One region of the Ensifer sp. GW821-FHT05G01 genome, then DNA from elsewhere that is predicted to be linked to it. Evidence: predicted binding sites of a transcription regulator. Region 1 holds the regulator's gene; each other region holds the start of a gene.
The links. Region 1 encodes PhoB, which activates phosphate uptake and scavenging genes when phosphate is short. Its sites were predicted from a motif close to TGTCATNNANCTGTCAT; they were not measured.

Region 1 (5,250 bases):
TCGAGGAGCTGATCCACGAACTGCGCACAAACTTCACCATCGTCATCGTCACCCACTCGATGCAGCAGGCAGCGCGCGTTTCACAGCGCACCGCCATGTTCCACCTCGGCAATCTTGTCGAGGAGAACGATACCGACAAGATGTTCACCAATCCGGATGACCAGCGTACCCAGGACTACATCATGGGCCGCTTCGGCTGATCGCTGAAGCTCGCCTTCACCCCGTTTCCTGAACGCGCCCGCAAGGATCACAGATTATGTCCATGCACATAATGTCCGCCTATGACGAAGAACTGAAATACCTGACACGCCGCATCTCCGAGATGGGCGGCATTGCCGAGCAGATGGTGGGCGAATCCGTCCGCGCGCTGGTCAATTCCGACCTCGCATTGGCGCAGAAGGTGATTTCCGACGACACCATCCTCGATGAAGCCGAGCGCCAGATCGGCGAAAAGGCGATCATCACCATTGCCAAGCGTCAGCCGGTGGCTGCCGACCTGCGCGAGATCATGGGGTCGATCCGCATCGCCTCCGATCTGGAGCGCGTCGGCGACCTCGGCAAGAACAACGCCAAGCGCGTCATCGCCGTTGCCGGCTCCGGCATCCCGCGCAAGCTGGCACGCGGTCTTGAACACCTGGCAGAGCTTGCCCTCGTGCAGCTCAAGGAAGTCCTCGACGTCTACGCCTCCCGCTCGCCGGAGAAGGCCAACAGCATCCGCGAGCGCGACGAGGAGATCGATGCGATCTACACCTCGCTGTTCCGCGAGCTGCTCACCTACATGATGGAAGATCCGCGCAACATCACGCCCTGCACGCATCTTCTGTTCTGCGCCAAGAACATCGAGCGCATCGGCGACCACGCCACCAACATCGCCGAGACGATCTACTACATGGCGACGGGTGCGCAGCCGGAAGGCGAGCGCCCGAAGGACGACAATACGTCGACGCTGGGTGCCGTAAAGGACTAAGCCCGAATACGTTCGAGTGCCTGCTTTTGAACCTCATCCGGTCGCAGCCACGGTTGCGGCCCCGCTTTGCTGCGTCTGTAGCCACCCGATTTCGCGCGTGCGTTTGAAATCGCCCGTAACGCTTCAGATGCTATATGTTCGAGCATCACGTCGCGTTCGATCGAACACGGGATGCTCTGGGTAAGGAGACGTTACCTGATGTTGCCGAAAATCGCCGTTGTCGAAGACGAAGAGGCGCTGAGTGTGCTCTTGCGCTATAACCTCGAAGCCGAGGGTTTCGATGTCGATACGATCCTGCGTGGGGATGAGGCCGAGATCCGTCTGCAGGAGCGCCTGCCGGATCTCTTGATCCTCGACTGGATGCTGCCGGGTGTTTCCGGCATCGAGCTTTGCCGACGCCTTCGCCAGCGCCCGGAGACCGAGCGCCTGCCGATCATCATGTTGACGGCGCGGGGCGAGGAGAGCGAGCGGGTTCGCGGCCTTGCCACCGGTGCCGACGACTATGTGGTCAAGCCGTTCTCGACCCCTGAGTTGATGGCCCGCGTCAAGGCGATGCTGCGGCGTGCCAAGCCCGAAGTTCTGTCTACGCTGCTGCGCTGCGGCGATATTGAACTCGACCGCGAAACCCACCGGGTGCATCGCCGCACGCGCGAGGTCCGCCTCGGTCCGACGGAATTCCGCCTGCTCGAATTTCTGATGTCCTCTCCGGGTCGGGTTTTCTCGCGGTCGCAGCTTCTCGACGGCGTCTGGGGCCACGATATCTATGTCGACGAGCGTACCGTCGATGTGCATGTCGGCCGCCTGCGCAAGGCGCTGAATTTTTCGAGCATGCCGGATGTCATCCGCACCGTTCGCGGTGCCGGCTACTCGCTCGAGAGCTGAGCCATTCATCCAATAAAAAAGGGGCCGCGCGGCCCCTTTTTTATGTGTTGTCTTCGAAGCCTTAGCGAGCGCGGCGGCGCTCGGCGGACGGCTGGTAGGCAAGCCGCGCATGGAAAGTGCAATAGGGCGAAGCTTCCGGAGAGTCGTTGCCGCAGAAGTGGAACTCTTCCTTCAGCGGGTCGCCGATCGGCCACTTGCAGGTGCGCTCCGTCAACTGCGTCAGCTCAAGGCGGCGCGACATCGGTACGACCACATCCGTCCGAACGCTGAAATCCTGTTCGGCAACGAAATCGACTTCGACCTCTTCCTTGAGAACGGTGGCGCCAGCCGGGCGGGTAACCGTGCGGGTGGTGACGCGCGAAGCGTAGTTCGGAGCGCGCGGCGCCGAGGTGGCCGGGCGCTGCTTCGGCCGGGTCGCGGCGGCTGTGCCGCCAGCCTTGGCCCTGCCGGGCAGGCTCAGCCGGTGAACCTTGCCGATGACCGCATTGCGGCTGACGCCGCCAAGCTGTGCCGCGATCTGGCTCGCGCTCAGGCCCTCGGACCAAAGCTTCTTCAGTTTTTCCACCCGCTCGTCAGTCCAGTTCATTTCTGCACTCTCCGTTCTCAGCGTTGGCGATGACAGAATCCCTCACCACGCTCCGGACAGGCTCCGGAGCTGCAACGCGATAACACTTTTGGTGACTAGGTCCGCCGCATGCGTCTAGTAATTGAACGTTAACCTACTGACCGGCGGACTCCGTGGCAAGAGTCCGCGGAATCACGCCGAATCGATTTCTTGGTTTTCCCCAACTTGCTCGGTGGGCGTTGTATTTTTGCAAGCCCTGCCGGGTGATTTTTTCGTCGCATGGATGAGCCCGGTCCGACCGCACTGCAAGGCTTGGTTTTGTTGACATTGCGCTGCGAAATAGGAATAGTGCCTGCGCCGCCGCAAGGCGGCATTTTTAATTTTCTGCCGCGCTTAACAGGGCGCGGATCGATGCCGATAGCAATGAAGGAGAGGCTCGCCATGACTGCAACCACGCCGCTTTACGACACCTACATGCGTGCGCCGTTGCGTTTCGAGCGAGGAGAGGGTGTCTGGCTGATTGCGGAAGACGGCACGCGCTATCTCGACTTCGCCGCCGGTGTCGCCGTCAACTCGCTTGGCCATGCGCATCCGCATCTGGTCGAGGCACTGAAGGCGCAGGCCGAGAAGGTCTGGCATCTGTCGAACCTCTACGAGGTTCCCGGCCAGGAGAGCCTCGCACGCCGGCTGGCGGCAGTGACTTTCGCTGATCGTGTCTTCTTCACCAATTCCGGTGCTGAAGCGCTTGAATGCGCGATCAAGACCGCTCGTCGCTACCACTATGCCAAGGGCAATCCGGAGAAGTTCCACGTCATTACCTTCGAGGGTGCCTTCCACGGACGCACGATCGCGACGATCGCCGCCGGCGGCCAGCAGAAGTATATCGAGGGATTTGGCCCGAAGGCTCCGGGTTTCTATCAGGTGCCCTTCGGCGACATCGCGGCGGTCAAGGATGCGATCACCGACGAGACGGCGGCGATCCTGATCGAGCCGATCCAGGGCGAGGGCGGCATCCGCCCGGTCACCAAGGAATTCATGCAGGAACTGCGCGCGCTTTGCGACGAATACGGCCTGTTGTTGATCCTCGACGAGGTCCAGACCGGCGTCGGCCGGACCGGTAAGCTTTTCGCCTATGAATGGGCTGGCATCCACCCGGATATCGTCGCTGTCGCCAAAGGCATCGGCGGCGGCTTTCCGCTCGGCGCGTGCCTCGCGACGGAAGAGGCAGCTGCCGGCATGGTCGCCGGTACACACGGTTCGACCTATGGCGGCAACCCACTTGCCATGGCGGTCGGTAACGCTGTGCTCGACGTCATCCTGGCCGACGGTTTCATGGAGCATGTCCGCGACGTCGCCCTGGTCTTCCGCCAGGGGCTCGCGTCGCTCAAAGATCGTTTCCCCGATGTGATCGAGGATATCCGCGGCGACGGGCTGATGCTCGGCATCAAGGTCAAGGGGCCTTCGGCGGATCTCCTGAAGGCAATCCGTGCCGAGAAGCTGCTGGCCGTTCCGGCCGGCGAGAACGTGCTGCGCCTGCTGCCGCCGCTGACCGTGACGGCCGAAGAAGCGCGCGAGGGTCTGGCGCGCATCGAACGCGCAGCTGAAGCGGTGAGAAGCGCGAGCGGCACTGCCGCAGCCTAATTTTTGAACCCGGAGATCGGCAGCGATTTTCCTAAGGGTCCATGCGTGAACCCGAGGCGTCGAAGCGTTTTTTAATCTTCGGCCCCGGCCGCGCTTCAGGGCCATTCTGAGGACAGGAATTGACTACGATGGCAGGCACAAGACACTTCATCGATCTTTCGGCCATGACGGCAGCGGATCTCAGGACGATCATTGACGACGCGCGCGTGCGAAAGACGGCGACCAAGGCCGGAACCGCCGAAAAGCCGCTCGCCGGCAAGATGCTTGCGATGATCTTCGAAAAGCCGTCCACCCGTACCCGCGTTTCCTTCGATGTCGGCATGCGCCAGCTCGGCGGCGAGACCCTGTTTCTCTCTGGCACCGAGATGCAGCTCGGCCGCGCCGAGACCATCGGCGACACCGCCAAGGTGCTGTCGCGCTACGTCGACGCGATCATGATCCGCACAACCGATCACCGCCGGCTTCTCGAACTTGCCGAACACGCGACCGTGCCTGTCATCAATGGTTTGACCGACGACACGCATCCCTGCCAGATCATGGCCGACATCATGACCTTCGAGGAGCATCGCGGACCGGTGAAGGGCAAGACCATCGCCTGGACCGGTGACGGCAACAATGTGCTGCATTCGCTGATCGAGGGCTCGGCCCGCTTCGGCTACCGTATGAACATGGCGGTGCCGCTCGGCTCCGAGCCGCATGACAAGATCCTCAACTGGGCGCGCAACAACGGCGGCGAGATCCTGCTGTGCCACGAGGCCGAACAAGCCGTTGCCGGCGCCCACTGCGTCGTCACCGATACCTGGATCTCGATGAACCAGGAGCATCGCGCCCGCGGCCACAACGTCTTCCAGCCCTTCCAGGTCAACGAGGCGTTGATGAAACACGCCTCGTCGGACGCCCTGTTCATGCACTGCCTGCCGGCACACCGCGGCGAGGAGGTGACCGACGAGGTCATCGACGGCCCCCAGTCGGTGGTGTTCGACGAGGCGGAGAACCGGCTGCATGCGCAGAAGTCGATCATCGCCTGGTGCATGGGGCTCGTCTGACCGGCGAGCGCGCCCCTTGAAATTTGCCGCGTGCGACCCGATTTAGGCCGCATGCGGGACGTTCCTGGGTCGAAACCACGGACGCACCCCGACGACAGGCAGGGCATGACGGGCCGGAAAATGGCACATGCCTGCTGGACAAATCCGTT
Region 2 (5,250 bases), on a different contig from region 1:
GTTCCGACGGAAAAGCCGAAGATGGGTGTGATCGGTTCGAGCGTCGCCGCCGTTGCGAGCGTCATTCCCGAATCGCTGAAGCTGACCAACGCGCCGTCCAGCTCGCGTCCGGACCTGGACAAGCTCATCAAGCACTACGCCGATCTCAACGACATTCCGGTCGAGCTTGTGCACCGCGTCGTCAAGCGCGAGAGCAACTACAATCCGCGCGCCTACAGCAAGGGCAATTACGGCCTGATGCAGATCCGCTACAACACCGCCAAGGGACTCGGCTACGAAGGCCCGGCCGAGGGCCTGTTCGATGCGGAAACCAATCTGATGTATGCGACGAAGTACCTGCACGGCGCCTGGATGGTTGCCGACAACAAGCACGACGGCGCGGTCAAGCTCTATGCCAGCGGCTACTACTACCACGCCAAGCGCAAGGGCCTGCTCGACGATCTCGGCATGAAGTAAGCCGACCCGTTTTGTTTGGTAAAAAGTTTCAGGAGGCGCTCAATCGAGCGCCTCTATTATTTTGGCGTTGAGCTGCTGCACGTCATAGCCGCCACGCGATGGCGTCAGCCCCAGGCGCACGACCGCAAGCTTGAGCGACGGCACCAGCATGATCGCCTGCCCGTCATGTCCGAGCATCCAGAAGGCATCCGCCGGAAAGACACCGGTACCGGCGCGGACCCCGTTCTCCTGAAGCCACACCTGACCCACGCCATATTCGCCAGCGGAGGCTTTCGTCGGCGTGCGCATGAAGATTACATAATCCCTCGGTAAGAGCGCCCTCCCCTTCCAGGTGCCGTCCTGAAGCAGGAACTGCGCGAAACGCGCCCAGTCGCGCGCCGTCGCATACATGTAGGATGAGCCGACAAAGGTGCCGCTGGCATCGGTCTCGAGCACCGCGCTCGTCATGCCGAGCGGCAGGAACAGGGCATCGCGCGGATAGGCGAGTGCAGCGGCAGGATCGTCGAAGCTCCGCATCCACAGCCGCGACAACAGCGTGCTGGTGCCGCTCGAATAGCTGAAGGTCGATCCGGGCTCGGATGTCGCCGGTTTGCCCGCGGCAAATCCGGCCATATCCCGTTCGAGATAGAGCATGCGCGTCACGTCGCTGACATTGCCATAGCCCTCGTTGAATTCCAGGCCGCTCTCCATGCCCATCAGGTCGGCAAGCCGGATCTTGGCGCGCGCATCGCCGCTCCACTCCGGCAGGAGGCCCGCGCGCGTCAAATCCATGCGCCCCTCGGCGACGCGCATGCCGATCAGCGCTGATGTCACCGATTTGGTCATCGACCAGCCGAGAAGCGGCGTCGAGCGATCGAAGCCCGCGGCATAGGTCTCGGCAATCAGATGTCCATCGCGCACCACCGCGACCGCACGCACGCCGGGACCGGCGAGATTGGCATCCTCGATCAACGCCTGAACGGCCGGGTCGATATCGGCCTTGTCGCCGTCCGGCCAGGAGATGTCGGCAGACCGTGCGATATCAGGGACAGGCGGATCTGCGGTCGCCACAGGGGCCGCGAGATCGTCTGCGTCTACGTTGGCGCAACCAAGCCCCGGGCGGTAGGCGGCAAGCGCCGGTGCGGCAAAGCCAAAGATGCGGGCAGAGACCAACTGCTTGTTGCGGTCCACCGAGACGGTGATGAACTTCAGCAGCGGATGGCCCGGCGCCTGCACGTCGTCGGCCAGCACCGCCTGTCCGTCACGTCCGGCGATGAAGACATTCGAGCAGACGATCTTGGCGGCGTATCCATCGCCGACCTTCAGCAATTCCGGCGGCGCCATGGCCAGCCATCCGCCGACGCCGGCAATGGCGACCACAACCGCGGTCCCGACAGTCTTCAATAGGCGTGCCATCGCATCCTCCCGTCTGACGCGAGAGAGAAGCAGCATTTGACCGAAAGGAAAAGCCCTTGCGTCGTGCTTCGGATTGTTGGCTGCCGTCCGGCTATGCCAGCTGGCGGGCGTCGCCGTCGCCAGCACCATGCAACAGCGGCGGAAGATCCCGTGCCGGCAAGGCCGGTGATATCCATGGACCCCAGGCCTCCACCGCGCCTGCGGTGCGGGCGCAATCCATTTCGCTTTCCCTGGCGATACCGCGCACCGCCATCGGCAGCCGCAGAACCTGCCCCATCTTGACCAGGCAGGCGAGCAGGGCGACGCTACGTTCGCTGCCATGGATGTCGCGGATCGCCGGCAGGTCCACCGTCAGTTGGTCCGGCTGAAGTTCGCCGACAAGGTTGAGCGGCAGCGAGGCCGCAGCGCCGCCGCTCAGCGCCACGCGCACCCCGAGCGCGCGCAGGCCATGCAGGCTTTCGCCGATCAGCGCCATGTCACCGGTCGACAGCGCTTCCGACACCTCGATCGTCAGCCGGCCGGGCGCCAGCCCGGCCTCATCCAGACATGTCTTCACATGGCTGAGGAAATCGCGATCTCGCAGTTGAAGCGCGAAGGGTGCCACCGTCAGGCCCACTGGAGACGGCCAGTTCGCCGCCTGCCGGCAAGACTGCCGCAACGCCCAGTTGCCGACCGTCAACGCAAGTGTTCCCTGCTCCAACGGCTCCGCAAAGGCTTCGGTGCCGATGACGCCGCGGATCGGGTGCGACCAGCGCAGCAAGACTTCGAAGCCCCGGATGACGCCGCTCGCAGTGCCGGCGATTGGCATGTATTCCAGAAAAAACTCCCGCTGGGAGACTGCACGGGCAAGGTCGCGCTCGGCCTCGGCGCGCATTTCGGCGGCTTGCGCGAGATGCGGCGCATAGAAGACGTGGCTGTTGCCACGCATTTCCTTGGCTTCGTAGAGCGCGAGATCCGCCCGTTTCAAGACCGCGCCGGTCGACAGATCGCCCTGTTCCAGGAACGTGACGCCGATGCTGCAACCAGAAGCCGCCTGACCATCGACCAGATCGAAGGGCGCATCGAACAGCGCCTTCACCCGGCCGGCAAGGGTCGTGACCTCGGCATCCGACGGAGAACCCGGACCAAGCAGTACGAACTCGTCGCCACCGAGGCGATAGACCGTCGCCTCGCCAGCGAAGGCTCGCCTCAGCCGCAGGCCGATACCGCTCAGCAGCCGGTCGCCCGCATCATGGCCCATGGTGTCGTTGACCGCCTTGAACCGGTCGAGATCGATCAGCAGCAGCGGCCGGCGCTCGAACGGCGCACCATCAGAGCGCAGAGCGCGCAACACGTCTGCCTCCAGTGCGGAGCGGTTTTCAAGCCCGGTCAACCGATCGCGATGAACCTCGTTGCGCAGCCGCCGCTCGGCGCGGCGCGCGGCCTTGAGCTCGCGTTCCAACCGTCGTGAATAGGACCAGCGGTAGAAGGAGGCTCCAGCGACGAAGGGCATGACGCCCGCCGCGAGCGCTCCGGAAAAGTTCCAATGGGTGAAGGATCCATCCGAAAAAAACGTTTCCGTGGTCAACCAGATCGCCGGAAACAAAGCCCCCAATGCCGTGCCGGCAGCCGCAAATCGCTGCTCGGGCTTCGGCAGAAACGTTCTTAACATCATGTCGACGCCCCCCGAATATGAGAAGGAGCTAGCACGCCAGGGGTTAATGAATTCTTATGGGTGAAAAATCGTAGTCAGCTATTTTTGTGCAGTGCGGGAGCTGTGAAAAACCCCGTCATCAAAGTGTAGCGGAGTCACTTTAGAAGCGGCTAAGTTTCAACTGGATGAGCGGCAGAGATGACCGAACTTGCCCCTGATGTCGGCTTTGGCAGAAACAATCCGAAGCTGAAAAACGCCCTCCTGCAACACAAGACCTTCTCGCTTGCTGGCCTCTCCGAGCGCCTGTTCGGCCTGCTCTTCTCCGGCCTCGTCTATCCGCAGATCTGGGAAGACCCTATCGTCGACATGGAAGCCATGCAGCTTCGCCCGGGGCACCGCATCGTCACCATTGGCTCCGGCGGTTGCAACATGCTGACCTATCTCTCGGCCGGCCCCAGCCGCATCGACGTCGTCGATCTCAATCCACACCACATCGCGCTCAACCGATTGAAGCTTGCCGCCTTCCGCCACCTGCCTGATCATAAGGACGTCGTGCGGTTCCTGGCGACGCAGGGCACCCAATCGAACGTCCAGGCATTCGATCTGTTCATCGCCCCGAAGGTCGACCAGGCGACCCGAAGCTACTGGAACGGCCGCAGCGTCAGCGGGCGTCGACGCATCGGCGTCTTCGGGCGCAACATCTATCGCACCGGCCTGCTCGGCCGCTTCATCGCTGCCAGCCACATCCTGGCACGTCTGCACGGCGTCAACCCGGAAGAGTTCGTCCAGGCACGCTCCATGCGCGAGCAGCGCCAGTTTTTCGATACACGGCTGGCGCCTTTGTTCGAGCGTCCGTTCATCCGCTGGATCACCAGCCAGAAAAGCTCGCTGTTCGGCCTTGGCATCCCGCCGCAGCAATTCGACGAACTGGCAAGCCTCAGCGCCGACAAGTCGCTGGCCGCCGTGCTTCGCCATCGCCTTGAAAAGCTGACGTGCCATTTTCCGCTCAGGGAAAACTACTTCGCCTGGCAGGCCTTCGCGAGACGCTATCCCCTGCCGCATGAGGGCGACCTTCCGGCCTACCTGCACGCCGATAACTATGAGACGATCCGCAACCGCGCCGAAGACGTCCAGGTCCATCATGCCAGCTTCACCGAGCTTCTGGGAAAGAAGCCGGCCGCATCGGTCGACCGCTACGTCCTGCTCGACGCGCAGGACTGGATGAACGACCAGCAGTTGAACGACCTGTGGACCGAGATCACCCGCACCGCCGATGCAGACGCGACCGTGATCTTCCGCACGGCCGCCGAAGACAGCATCCTCACCGGCCGTCTCTCGCCGGCACTGATGGAGCAGTGGCACTATGATGCCGAGACATCGCTGAAGCTCGGCAACGCCGATCGCTCGGCCATCTATGGCGGCTTCCACATCTACAGGAAGAAGGCATGAGCGAGGTGCACCAGAGCGAGATCAGCCATCAGCGGCGCATGGACCACATGTACCGCTACCAGAGGCACGTCTACGATCTGACGCGCAAATACTATCTTTTCGGCCGCGACACGCTGATCCGCGAGCTGAACGTGGAGCCCGGCGCCTCCGTTCTCGAAGTCGGGTGCGGCACGGGACGCAACCTCGCGCTGATCGGCACATGCTTTCCGAGAGCCCGGCTCTTCGGTCTCGACATCTCCGCCGAGATGCTCGCCTCGGCCGCAGCCAAGCTCAGCCGCCGCGGCAGATCCCCCGCCATGCTGCGTGTGGCCGACGCG
Region 3 (5,250 bases), 410 kb from region 1:
CTGTCGCCGGGCTCGGCATCGCGCTGCTGCCGGCCTTCCTCTGCGGCCCCGCCGTGCGCGATGGCCGTTTACGCGAGATCGATATCGGGCTTCGTCCCGAACCGGAGTTCATCTACATGGCTCACCCCGAGGGTCGGCGATCCTCGGCGAAACTAAAGGCAATCGCCGAGCACCTGAAAAAGGCTTTTGGCGATCCGCCGCATTGGGATCCGTGAAACAGCAGCGTTTTGGCCGCGACTGCGCTGCGCTGCCCCCGCACTTCGCGGTGCCTCGACCGGGTCTTGACCAAGCATTGACGATCGAGGGTTGCAATGCGCCGCACGGGTATTGCAACCGAAAATAGGATGCTTATCTCCCCTCCATGCGGCACCTCCTCCTCAACTGGATCACCATCATGACGCTCGGCACCACCGCCCAGGCAGCCCCTCTCTCCGCAACCGATAACGAAATCCTGGAAATACTGACCACGCGTATCGACGAGCAGAAACAGTCGGTCGGCATCGTCGTCGGCATTATCGATGCGGCCGGACAACGGGTCGTCGCGCACGGCCGCCTGGAGAAGGACGATCCGCGCCCGCTCGATGGCAACACCGTGTTCGAGATCGGCTCGGTGACCAAGGTCTTCACTGCACTCGCGCTTGCCGACATGGCCGAACGCGGCGGTGTCCAGCTCGACACACCGGTTTCGCAGCTGCTGCCGGAAAGCGTTGTCCTGAGGCAAGCAGCCGATGGCAAGCCGATCACGCTTGAACATCTGGCGATGCACATGTCCGGCCTGCCGCGATTGCCGGACAATCTGATGCCGGCCGACGATAACGATCCCTATGCCGACTATGGCGTCGCCAAGCTTTACGCCTTCCTTTCCAGTCACCAGCCGACCCGACAACCCGGCGGTGAGCACGCGTATTCCAACCTCGGTTATGGCCTGCTTGGCCATGTGCTCGCGTTACAGTCGGGCCAGTCCTACGAGGCGCTCGTCAGGGAGCGCATCGCAATTCCGCTCGGCATGGCCGATACCGCGATCACCGCGCGTCCCGAATGGGAGGGGCGGCGCGCAACAGGGCACGATGCTGGCCTGGAGCCGACAAGCGATTGGGATCTCGGCGCGCTGCCAGGGGCAGGCGCACTGCGCTCGACCACCAACGATCTTCTGACCTTCCTCCAGGCGGCGATGGGCAAGAAGCCCTCATCCCTTGCGCCTGCGTTTGCCACGATGATTGCGACGCGGAAGCCGCTTGGCGACGGCAGCGAAGAGCAGGCACTCGGCTGGGTTATCTCCGGCTCCGGCGAAAGGCAGATCGTCTGGCACAATGGCGGCACCGGCGGCTACCGATCGTTCGTCGGCTTCCGACCGTCGACTGGCGTCGGCGTCGTGGTCCTGTCGAACACCTCGACGGAAGTCGGCGTCGATGACATCGGCGTGCATCTGCTCGATCGCGAGAGGTCGCTCGCACCCGCCCCGGTTCAGCGGGTCGCCATCGCCGCCGACCCGGCAACCTACGACGCCTATGTCGGCACCTATCGGCTGGCGCCCGGTTTCGATCTGACGGTTTTTCGGGATGGCAACCGGTTGTTTGCGCAGGCAACGGGCCAGGGACCGATCGAAATTTTCGCCGAGGCGGAACATCGCTTCTTTGCAAGGTCGGTCGATGCGCAGATGACCTTCGAGGTCCCAGCGGGCGCGCGCGCCGCAAGCCTGACGCTGCATCAAAATGGCCAGGATAGCCCGGCCGCGCGCGTCGGGGACTGACGCGTCTCGAATTCAGAGGGGGCCGCCCCCGGCAATGTGCCGGAGGCGGATGAACTCAGAGGAACAGGGCGACTGCAAAGTAGGTGAGCGCCGAGATAGCCGCAGCGGCCGGCATGGTCACGAACCAGGCGATGACGATGTTGCCGGCAAGGCCCCACCGCACCGCAGACACGCGCTTGGCCGCGCCCACGCCGATGATGGCACCGGTGATGGTGTGGGTCGTCGATACCGGAATGCCGAGCCAGGTGGCGGCAAACAGCGTGATGGCACCGCCGGTTTCCGCGCAGAAGCCCTGCATCGGATTGAGCTTGGTGATCTTCGAACCCATAGTGTGCACGATGCGCCAACCGCCGAACAGCGTGCCGAGAGCGATTGCCGCCTGGCAGGTGATTACCACCCAGAACGGCACGTAGAACTCCGAACCGAGATAGCCCTGAGAGAACAGGAGCACGGCGATGATGCCCATGGTCTTCTGCGCGTCGTTGCCGCCATGGCCGAGCGAATAGAGCGAGGCCGAGATGAACTGCATCACCCGGAACTTGCGGTCGACGGCAAACGGCGTCTGGCGCACGAATATCCAGGATACGATGAGGATCAACAGGAGCGCCAGGAAGAAGCCGATCATCGGCGACATGAAGATGGCACCAACGGTCTTGAGGAGGCCGGTCCAGACGATGGCGTCACCGCCGGTGCGCGCCAGGCCGGCACCGACGAGACCGCCGATCAGCGCATGCGAGGAGCTCGACGGGATGCCGAAGATCCAGGTCGCTATGTTCCAGAAGATCGCGCCCATCAGCGCCGCGAAGATCACCAGCGGCGTAACGATGCTGGGATCGATGATGCCCTTTCCGAGCGTCTCGGCCACGTGCAGGCCGAAAAACAGGAAGGCGATGAAATTGAAGAACGCCGCCCAAAGGACCGCGTATTGCGGCCGCAGCACTCGGGTTGACACGATCGTCGCGATCGAGTTGGCGGCGTCATGCAGCCCGTTGAGAAAGTCGAAGAACAGCGCAATCGCGATCAGCGCGACAAGCAGCGGCAGGGCGAGCGTCGCGTCCATCAGACGTTCTCGATCACGATGCCGCTGACCTCGTTGGCAACATCCTCGAAGCGGTCGACGACCTTTTCGAGTTCGCCATAGATCTCGCTGCCAATGATGTAGGCCATCGCGTTGTTGGCGCCGTGGCGGCGGAAGAGATCTTTCAGGCCCTGGTCATGAAGCTCGTCGGACCGGCCTTCTATGCGCGTGATCTCTTCGGCAATGGCAATGAGCCGGCCATGGTTGGTGCCGATGCGATCGAGCAGCGGAATGGCTTCGGCGATCAGATGCGCCGCCTGAACGACGATGGCGCCCATTTCCTGCATGCCCGGATCGAAGGTCTTCTGTTCGAACAGCCGGATCGTCTTGACCGTCTTGTGCATCATGTCGATGGCATCGTCCATCGACTGGATGAGGTCCTTGATGTCGCCGCGATCGAACGGCGTGATGAAGGAGCGGCGGACGGCCAGAAGCACGTCGCGGGTGATGTTGTCAGCCTCGTCCTCGAGCGCGACGATGCGGTCACAATGTTTTTCGAGGTCGCTACCACCGGCCAGAAGCTTTTCGAGCGCTTCGGCGGCACCGACGACGGTGCGCGAATGGTGAGCGAAGAGATCAAAGAAGCGGTCTTCGCGGGGAAGGAGTTTGCGGAACCAAGCCAGCATCACACATATATCCGTTCGTGGATTGTCATGCGGCTGTCATATTGTACGCAGGCCATCAAGAAAAGCGCTGAAACACAGGGATTGCAAGGCTTTCCCCGCCGTTATCGCGCATTTTTCGCTGCAAATGGCCGAGGCTGCCTTTCGCCTTGCCTTGGCGGCCGCTTTCGTCCTACTGCATGATTTCCTATATCGGCATCGATTTAGGTCGAGAATTATGCAGTGCGCTGAAAGTGTTGGAGCGTCCTTGCGCGTCCTTTCCGGCGCGCTGTTACTGGCGCCGAAGTCGAATCCGGACCCGAAATGCCACAGAAGGTCTTTCTCAATCGTCTGAAGCTGAGCGAGTTCCGCAATTACGCGGCGCTGTCGCTTTCGCTCGACCAGCGGCATATCGTGCTGACCGGCGAGAACGGCGCCGGCAAAACCAATCTGATGGAAGCGGTGTCGTTTCTATCGCCCGGCCGCGGTCTTCGGCGCGCGGCCTATGCCGATGTCGCCCGCGTCGGCGCCAGCGACGGCTTCTCGGTATTCGCCGAAGTTGTCGGCATGGAAGGTCCGGTCGAGATCGGCACCGGCACCGCCGGCACCAACGAAGGACAATCGCGACGGCTGCGGCTGAACGGCACGGCGGCGAGCACGGTCGATGAACTGACCGACCATTTGCGCGTGCTTTGGCTGACGCCGGCCATGGACGGCCTCTTCACCGGCCCCTCGGCCGTCCGCCGCCGCTTCCTTGACCGGCTGGTGCTTTCGCTCGATCCCGAACATGGCAGGCGCGCCAGCGAATTCGACCGCGCCATGCGCAGCCGCAATCGGCTCCTCAGCGAATTTCGTCCTGATCCGGCCTGGCTCACTGCCATCGAAAAGGAAATGGCCGGGCTCGGCGTGTCGATGGCGCTGGCCCGACAGGAAATGCTGGGCCTGCTGACGGCGCTGGTTGAAAGAAATACCGGCGACAGCGTCTTTCCGTCCGCGCGTCTGGCGCTCTCTGGCTTCTTCGACAATGAGAGCCACAGGCCGGCCTTCGACCTTGAAGAGCAATATCTGACCATGCTGCGCGAGGGCCGGCCGCGCGATGCGGCCGCCGGCCGGACGCTGGACGGACCGCATCGCAGCGACCTGTTGATCCGTCACCGCGAAAAGGACATGGAGGCCGAGCGCTGCTCGACCGGCGAGCAGAAGGCGCTGCTCGTCGGCCTGGTGCTCGCCCATGCGCGCCTTGTCGGCGATATGACCGGCCACGCCCCTATCCTGCTGCTCGACGAGATCGCCGCGCATCTCGACATGGGCCGCCGCGCCGCCCTTTTCGATCTCGTCGACGGGCTTGGCGGCCAGGCCTTCATGACCGGAACGGACCGTGCGATGTTCGATGCGCTCGGCGAGCGCGGCCGGTTCCTGACCGTGGAACATGGGAGCGTTTCGGGATGATGGAGCCGATGATGGAAAGTGTGCGCTCATGACCAACACCAGCCTCGACCCATCGGAAATCGCGCGCTATGCGCGCCACATCATCCTGCCGGAACTCGGCGGTGCAGGGCAGCAGAAGCTGAAAGCCGCGCGCGTTCTCGTCATCGGTGCCGGCGGCCTCGGCGCTCCCGTGCTGCAATATCTGGCTGCCGCCGGCGTCGGCACACTCGGCATCGTCGACGACGACGTGGTGTCCTTGTCGAACCTGCAACGGCAGGTGATCCACCGCACCGCCGACATCGGCCTGGCAAAAGTCGACAGCGCCGCTACGGCAATCGGCGCACTCAATCCGCATGTGGCGGTCGAGCCGCATCCCTTTCGCCTTGCCCCCG

Region 2: the regulator PhoB is predicted to act here: its motif matches at 3,619-3,635, upstream of AC07UR_RS12635 (BtaA family protein).
Region 3: the regulator PhoB is predicted to act here: its motif matches at 3,478-3,494, upstream of AC07UR_RS00250 (DUF47 domain-containing protein).

Annotation. Positions count from the first base shown of each region.
Region 1 covers NZ_JBWKSC010000001.1:455,546-460,795, forward strand. Annotated here, with positions in the region: gene pstB (phosphate ABC transporter ATP-binding protein PstB) at 1-200, shown strand, start outside; gene phoU (phosphate signaling complex protein PhoU) at 254-967, shown strand; gene phoB (phosphate regulon transcriptional regulator PhoB) at 1,166-1,849, shown strand; gene AC07UR_RS02250 (GcrA family cell cycle regulator) at 1,911-2,435, opposite strand; gene AC07UR_RS02255 (aspartate aminotransferase family protein) at 2,856-4,055, shown strand; gene argF (ornithine carbamoyltransferase) at 4,184-5,101, shown strand.
Region 2 covers NZ_JBWKSC010000004.1:290,773-296,022, forward strand. Annotated here, with positions in the region: gene AC07UR_RS12620 (lytic transglycosylase domain-containing protein) at 1-456, shown strand, start outside; gene AC07UR_RS12625 (serine hydrolase domain-containing protein) at 496-1,851, opposite strand; gene AC07UR_RS12630 (putative bifunctional diguanylate cyclase/phosphodiesterase) at 1,943-3,505, opposite strand; gene AC07UR_RS12635 (BtaA family protein) at 3,683-4,933, shown strand; partial or broken gene AC07UR_RS12640 (class I SAM-dependent methyltransferase) at 4,930-5,250, shown strand, end outside.
Region 3 covers NZ_JBWKSC010000001.1:47,897-53,146, reverse strand. Annotated here, with positions in the region: gene AC07UR_RS00265 (LysR family transcriptional regulator) at 1-215, shown strand, start outside; gene AC07UR_RS00260 (serine hydrolase) at 362-1,750, shown strand; gene AC07UR_RS00255 (inorganic phosphate transporter) at 1,806-2,810, opposite strand; gene AC07UR_RS00250 (DUF47 domain-containing protein) at 2,810-3,454, opposite strand; gene recF (DNA replication/repair protein RecF) at 3,755-4,879, shown strand; gene AC07UR_RS00240 (molybdopterin-synthase adenylyltransferase MoeB) at 4,908-5,250, shown strand, end outside.